DNA from 2 places in the Peribacillus sp. NPDC097675 genome. Region 1 is predicted to be linked to the other one. Evidence: predicted binding sites of a transcription regulator. Region 1 holds the regulator's gene; the other holds the start of a gene.

Region 1 (3,414 bases):
AACCGATGGTAACATCTTTTGGTTTGATGATCTCGCCGCCATCGTGTGAAAGTTGACCGGCTATAATTTTTAGCAAGGTCGACTTTCCGGCTCCGTTTCGGCCGACTAAGGCAATTCGATCTTTATTTTGAACTTCAAGCTTCATATTTGATAAAATTAGCTCAGCACCATAATATTTCGATAGTTGATTGATTTGTAATAGAATCATGGATTTCACCTCAATTGATTATTGTTAGTGTAACGTATTATAGTATTTAACGGCAACAGCTTTGGTTTTAAAGGTGAAAAACAAGCTGTTACATAATGTAGGATAATAGTGTATGATTTAGGAGGGGTAATTTTATGAGCGATTTAACGCATTTTAATGAGCAAGGCAGAGCCAAAATGGTTGATGTGAGCACGAAGCCAGAGACAATCCGGACGGCAACAGCTCAATCCAGCATCTTATTGAACGAAGAAATATATGGTAAAATAACGAATCGAGAAATGAAAAAAGGGGACGTATTGGCGGTTGCCCAGGTTGCAGGCATCATGGCCAGTAAGAATACATCCAACATCATACCGATGTGTCACCCCATTTCCCTGCAAGGTGTCAATATCGCCTTTGATTGGGAAAAAGAAGATCAAGGTTATCGGCTTAAAATTGAAACACAGGTTAAGACGAAGGGTAGTACAGGTGTCGAAATGGAAGCGTTAACAGCAGCATCTGCAACCGCTTTAACGGTTTATGACATGTGTAAGGCACTGGATAAAGGAATGGTCATAGGACCTACATATTTAGTGGAGAAGACAGGTGGCGTGTCTAGTAGTGATTACAAGAGGCAGCTAAACCAAATGTAAAAGTTTTAAAGCATGTATAAAGGCGGGGAAGAACAATGAACCATGACCCAAAGATACCGCAGGCGACGGCTAAAAGGTTGCCCTTGTATTATCGATTTTTAAAAAACTTACATTCTTCAGGTAAACAAAGAGTCTCCTCAGCAGAGCTAAGTGAAGCTGTAAAAGTAGATTCAGCAACAATCCGCCGTGATTTTTCCTACTTTGGGGCGCTCGGAAAGAAAGGCTATGGCTATAATGTCAATTATCTATTGTCTTTCTTTAGAAAAACGTTAGATCAGGACGAGCTGACAAAGGTTGCCCTGATTGGGGTGGGGAATTTAGGAACTGCATTTTTAAATTATAATTTCATGAAAAACAATAATACAAAAATAGAAATGGCATTTGAAGTCTCTGAAGATAAAGTCGGAAAGACAATTGCCGATGTGCCGATTCACCATATGAACCAAATAGATACGCTTTTGCAGGAAAATAATATTACTGTAGCCATTTTGACAGTGCCTGTCCAAGAGGCGCAAACGATTACCGATCGTTTAGTTAAAGCCGATATTAAAGGGATACTGAACTTCACTCCTGCCCGTCTGACTGTACCCCCATCGATAAGGGTCCACCATATTGATCTGGCTGTAGAACTTCAATCCCTGATATACTTTTTAAAGCACTATCCAGTAGCGGAAGAAGTTGTCCTAGAAGAATAAAAACACGCTGCGAAAACGCAGCGTGTTTTTACTTTTTGTTTTTCTTTTGTATGGACTTAATCTTAAAGTGGATTAATATCATGCGTAACCCCGATCCTAAGTCAAGAGTAGCAATCAACACAAGGATATAGGCAAAAAATCCCCATCCAGATGAATTGACCGTCTGGATGGCAATCGTTATAAAAAGGATGCCTAAGCCAGCGTATACGATACCGATGAATAAAGGTGACTGACGTTTCATAATAAACCTCCGATAATGGCTTGTGCAGTATCTGACAATTTCTCGATGTCTTCTCTATATGCCACCTGAAGGATGATAACAAGAGTGTTCATAGCAACATGTGCAGCTATGGACACAAGAATACGACCCGTTTTTGCATATAAAAAGGCAAAGGTGAAGCCCATCGCTGCATATAAAAGAAGATGTTCGAGTTCACCGTGCGCCAAGCCGAAAATAACCGAGCTAATTAAAGCCGAAATAAAGAAATTAAAGCGTTTATAAAGAGAACCGAAAATAATTTTCCTGAAAATGATTTCTTCCAGAATAGGACCGATAATAGACGTTACGAAAATGACCATCGGCACTCTAGAAATGAGTGAAACGAGATTTTGTGTATTCTCGGATTCACCATCCACCCCAAGCATTAATTCGATGTTTGCAGCTATATTTTGAGCGAAAAAGGCCAGGAAAACACCTGCGATTGCCCAGAGGATGGACGTGGGAATCGAAGCCTGTTTAAGCTCTATATTCTCCTTCATATCTTTTCTCAATAAAAATAGAATCACCAGTAGGGCAACAAGAAAACTGAACACGATCCAGTAAGCGGACGCTTTAACGTTGAGTTCATCGTTCGGTATCCCCATTGATGATCCGATCACCTTGAAAATCGGCATGCCGACTATACCGGATAATTGCATGGCAATGTAAGTAATGATGACGAACCAATATTCTTTTTTCAAAAATGAAAACTCCTTTTATTAAGTCCGCCATTTATTTTAGAGTCCTGACATGGGGACATTCTATAAACGTATACTTAAAAGGTATCAAAAAATAGACCGTAATACCACTTATAGGTATGCAAAAAGGGAGCATTTCAAAAAAACGCGGAGAGATTCATTATACTGAAGTAGTATACCCATAATTTATCAAAAATTAATAAAAAAAATTCAACAAGATACTTGCAAAAAAGGCTCAATTTAATTAGTATTATAAATGTGTTAGCACTCGTTGTTGATGAGTGCTAATAAACAAGTAATTGACTAAGAGAATATGAGGAGGTTGTTTCACTTGTTAAAACCATTAGGTGATCGCGTTATTATTGAATTAGTTCAATCCGAAGAAAAAACCGCAAGCGGTATTGTTCTTCCTGACACTGCAAAAGAAAAGCCACAAGAAGGTAAGGTCGTAGCAGTTGGTACTGGCCGTGTCCTTGAAAATGGCGAACGTATTGCTTTAGAGGTTGCCCAAGGCGATCTAATTATCTTCTCAAAATATGCTGGTACTGAAGTTAAATACGAAAATAATGAATACTTAATCTTACGTGAAAGCGATATCTTAGCTGTTATTGGCTAATTATACATCATACTTAACTGAACGAAAATTTTTCTTAAAATGATTAGGGAGGTACTTATACATGGCTAAAGAAATTAAATTTAGTGAAGAGGCTCGCCGTTCAATGCTTCGTGGCGTCGACGCTCTTGCAGATGCAGTAAAAGTAACGCTTGGACCAAAAGGACGTAACGTGGTTCTTGAGAAAAAATTCGGTTCACCGCTTATTACTAATGACGGTGTAACAATCGCGAAAGAAATCGAATTAGAAGATGCTTTCGAAAACATGGGTGCGAAATTGGTTGCTGAAGTAGCAAGCAAAACAAATGA
Region 2 (3,414 bases), on a different contig from region 1:
AGTCAAGATCACTGAAGTGGCTAATGTTAAATGAAAATGTCCAGTAACCCAGATAGTATTATGAACAACTTGGTTCAGCTGGTTAGAAGCATTGACAAGACCCCCTGCACCCGCTGGAATGAAAGCCACCATCCCGATGAAAGGAACGGTAAAACGAGCATCTCCCCAAGGGAGTTTCTTGAACCAACCGAATAAACCAGTAGCACCTTGTGAACGTCCATATTTCTCAAACGTCCCGAATAACGAAAAAGCAGTCATTAAAGAAGGGATAACGACTAAGAAGGTTAATATGACCTGTAAGTACTTCCAAACTGGATCGATGCCAGGCTCAAGTAACTGATGATGAAGTCCGACAGGAATCGAGAATAGTAGAAATAGGATAAATGACATCCTGGCCAATGAATCTGAAAATATTTTACCGCCAATGATTTTAGGAATCACCACATACCAGCACATATAGGCTGGTAGCAACCAGAAATAGACGAGCGGGTGGCCGAAGTACCAAAACAAGGTTCTGCTTGCCAAAATATTAATTGAATCAACCCATCCTAAAGCCCAAGGAAGAAGTTGGAATAACACGGTGACAGCAACCCCTATTGTGGCAACAATCCATAACAAAGTATTGACTACAGCCATAAAGCTTAATAATGGGCTTGCCTGGCCACGATTTATTTTCCTCCATTTATGGTAGGTTGATAATAGGGCTCCCCCGCTTATCCAGCTCCCAACAATTACAAGTGTCAATCCACCATAGAAAATGGGATGGGCTTGAAGAGGAGCATAAAAAGTATATAGGACGGACGCTTCGTTTAATAAGACCATTAATGCGGCCATTGCAGTACCGACGGTCATTGTCCAAAATCCTATCCAGCCTGATATTCTTGCCCGTTTGGTTAAGGGTCCGATCGTTTTACTGACTACTGAAAGATGAAATCCTATGATGAAGAAAGTTGTAAGAATTAGAGCGAGTAAAACGCCATGAACCGTAAGTAATTGATAATAAGTTATACCAGCAGGCAATTCGACTCTGCCTGAACGCACGAGTGTTTGAAGTAGTCCAGCGAAGCCTCCTAATGCCAAGGCAATGATGGCTACATAGAAATGAGCCATGGCGAGCTTTGCATCGAGTGGGTGAATTCTTTCTTCAATAGCTTTTGTCATTTTGAAACCACCTCAATTTGGGAGCTCATCATATGGTGACCAACTCCGCAATATTCATTGCATATAATTAGGTTTTCTCCTACTTTATTAAAAGTAGCAGTGTATTCACTGACATAACCAGGTTCAAGCATCATATTGACATTTGTTCCGGCTACCTCGAAACCATGGATAACATCCTTGGTCGTTGCAATGATTTTGACTGTTGAACCTTTGGGTATCTCTACCTTTGCTGGGCTGTACGAAAAGGCTGACGCTACAAATACTAACTCATAATCCCACTCTTTTCCCTCGACTTTATGTAAGCCTGGGTCATCAAAGGGGGCTGTTGTATCCACTTTTTCTGGATCGACTGTTACTAAACAGCTTGGTGGCTGATTTCCTAAATAGAAGGCACTCACCCCTAGGACGGTTAAGAAAATGAGTAAGGCGACCGTTCCTAAAATCAGCCAAATTTTTTCAAACTTATGCATGTGCATGATTTCTCCTCCTCATTTACCCTAAACGATCTGTAAATAAAAAATAAATGCTGACCCATACGATTACTAGAAAAATTCCAAGTAGTAAAACAGAAGCGAGTGTACCTTTTAAATTGGTCTCTTGTTTTTTTATTTTTGTTGTACGTTTACTCTTAAGTGCTGGCTCTGCCACAATTACCACTCCTTTCTAATTGTGAAAATGTTTACTAAATAAGTTCATCATACAAAAGACATAGTGAAAAAGTATCCCTTATCTCTCATTTCACAAATTGTTCAAACATCGCCTTAACATGTTGTAAATAGTGTAAAATTGCCAGACTAATGAAAAGAGGATGTTCAAGGAAGATAATTTGTGAAAGTATTGTGAAGTCTATAGAGCGGGCATTAATTTTCTAAAGAAGGAAAATGGAACGAATTAGACGATTGACTTTTTTGAATTTTCTAAAAATACGAATGTTAAATGGCTATTTCATTGTAAAGTTCGTTTTTTATTAAAATATACTTTTCAAATAGAGCTAGCGTTGTTATAATTCTTATATTATAAAAAAATAAAGTTTCACTCGTATAATCGCAGGGATATGGCCTGCAAGTTTCTACCGGATTGCCGTAAATAATCTGACTATGAGTGAGTAATAAATCTTGCTGCAGAATGGAAGGGATTAGTATATTCCTTTTTTTTCACGGATGCCCAAGAAATATTGCCTCACTCTTAAGTGTTGCAATGTTTCTTGGTTTTTTTTATTTACCAAGAAACATTGATAGGCTTAGGTAAACTAAACATCTAGATTGGGAGGAACGATCATGCAACTATTAAAAGACAAGATCTTGTCCGAGGGACAAGCATTATCTAAAGACATTTTAAAAGTAGATTCATTTTTGAACCATCAAATGGATCCTATGCTAATGAAAGAGATTGGAAAAGAATTTGTAAAAAGATTTGCCCATAAAGAAATAACAAAAGTGCTAACTATCGAATCATCCGGGATTGGGCCAGGATTGATGGCAGCTTTGGAGTTGAACGTTCCATTAATATTTGCCCGGAAACGTAAATCGCTGACATTGACCGAAGATCTGATAACCGCTTCCGTTCATTCGTTTACTAAAAAGGAAACGAATACGATTACGGTATCTAATAAATATATTAAAGCGGGGGATAAGGTATTGATAATAGATGATTTTCTCGCAGTAGGACAGGCAGCTCGTGGCTTAGCGGATATATGTAAGCAAGTAGGAGCTGAAGTGGTCGGTATGGGAATTGTCATCGAGAAAGCATTCCAAAGCGGTGGAAAGGACCTTAGGGATCAAGGATTCCAAGTCGAATCCTTAGCGAGGATCAAGGAGTTGAATGTAGGCGAAATAGCTTTTGTTGAGGAGAAGGAAGGAGCTATCGTTCATGGCTAATAATCAATCCCCATTGAAAGTTGCATCTTTAGGATTACAACACGTTCTTGCAATGTATGCTGGTGCCATTGTTATCCCCCTTATTGTAGGTGGTGCGATGGGATTGAACTCGACACAACTGACCTACTTGGTTTCAATCGATATTCTTATGTGTGGTATCGCCACTTTATTACAAGTTTTGCGAATGAAGCATTTTGGGATTGGTCTTCCCGTCGTGCTTGGATGTACGTTCACGGCAGTAAGCCCGATGATAGCAATTGGTACGCAATATGGAATGAATAGCATTTATGGTGCCATTTTGGTTTCGGGGTTGATTGTTGTATTAATCAGTAAGTTTTTCGGGAAGCTTTCGAGGTTTTTCCCTCCCGTTGTAACA

Evidence for each region. Region 1 encodes Rex, which represses fermentation and respiration genes when NADH is low (regulators of the CRP and FNR family bind a similar motif). Its sites were predicted from a motif close to TTGTGAAATATTTCACAA; they were not measured.
Region 2: ACQKL5_RS03180 (cytochrome c oxidase subunit 2A) is a predicted target of Rex. The motif match lies at 1,829-1,846, and genes of this name have one in related genera.

What each region holds. Positions count from the first base shown of each region.
Region 1 is NZ_JBNNSK010000017.1:58,433-61,846, reverse strand. Features, by position in the region: gene ACQKL5_RS19835 (ABC-F family ATP-binding cassette domain-containing protein) at 1-208, opposite strand, end outside; gene moaC (cyclic pyranopterin monophosphate synthase MoaC) at 343-840, shown strand; gene ACQKL5_RS19825 (redox-sensing transcriptional repressor Rex) at 876-1,535, shown strand; gene ACQKL5_RS19820 (YdiK family protein) at 1,564-1,776, opposite strand; gene ACQKL5_RS19815 (CPBP family intramembrane glutamic endopeptidase) at 1,773-2,495, opposite strand; gene groES (co-chaperone GroES) at 2,824-3,108, shown strand; gene groL (chaperonin GroEL) at 3,170-3,414, shown strand, end outside.
Region 2 is NZ_JBNNSK010000001.1:630,087-633,500, forward strand. Features, by position in the region: gene ACQKL5_RS03170 (b(o/a)3-type cytochrome-c oxidase subunit 1) at 1-1,161, opposite strand, end outside; gene ACQKL5_RS03175 (cytochrome c oxidase subunit II) at 1,158-1,637, opposite strand; gene ACQKL5_RS03180 (cytochrome c oxidase subunit 2A) at 1,654-1,809, opposite strand; purine riboswitch at 2,178-2,279, shown strand; gene ACQKL5_RS03185 (xanthine phosphoribosyltransferase) at 2,439-3,038, shown strand; gene ACQKL5_RS03190 (nucleobase:cation symporter-2 family protein) at 3,031-3,414, shown strand, end outside.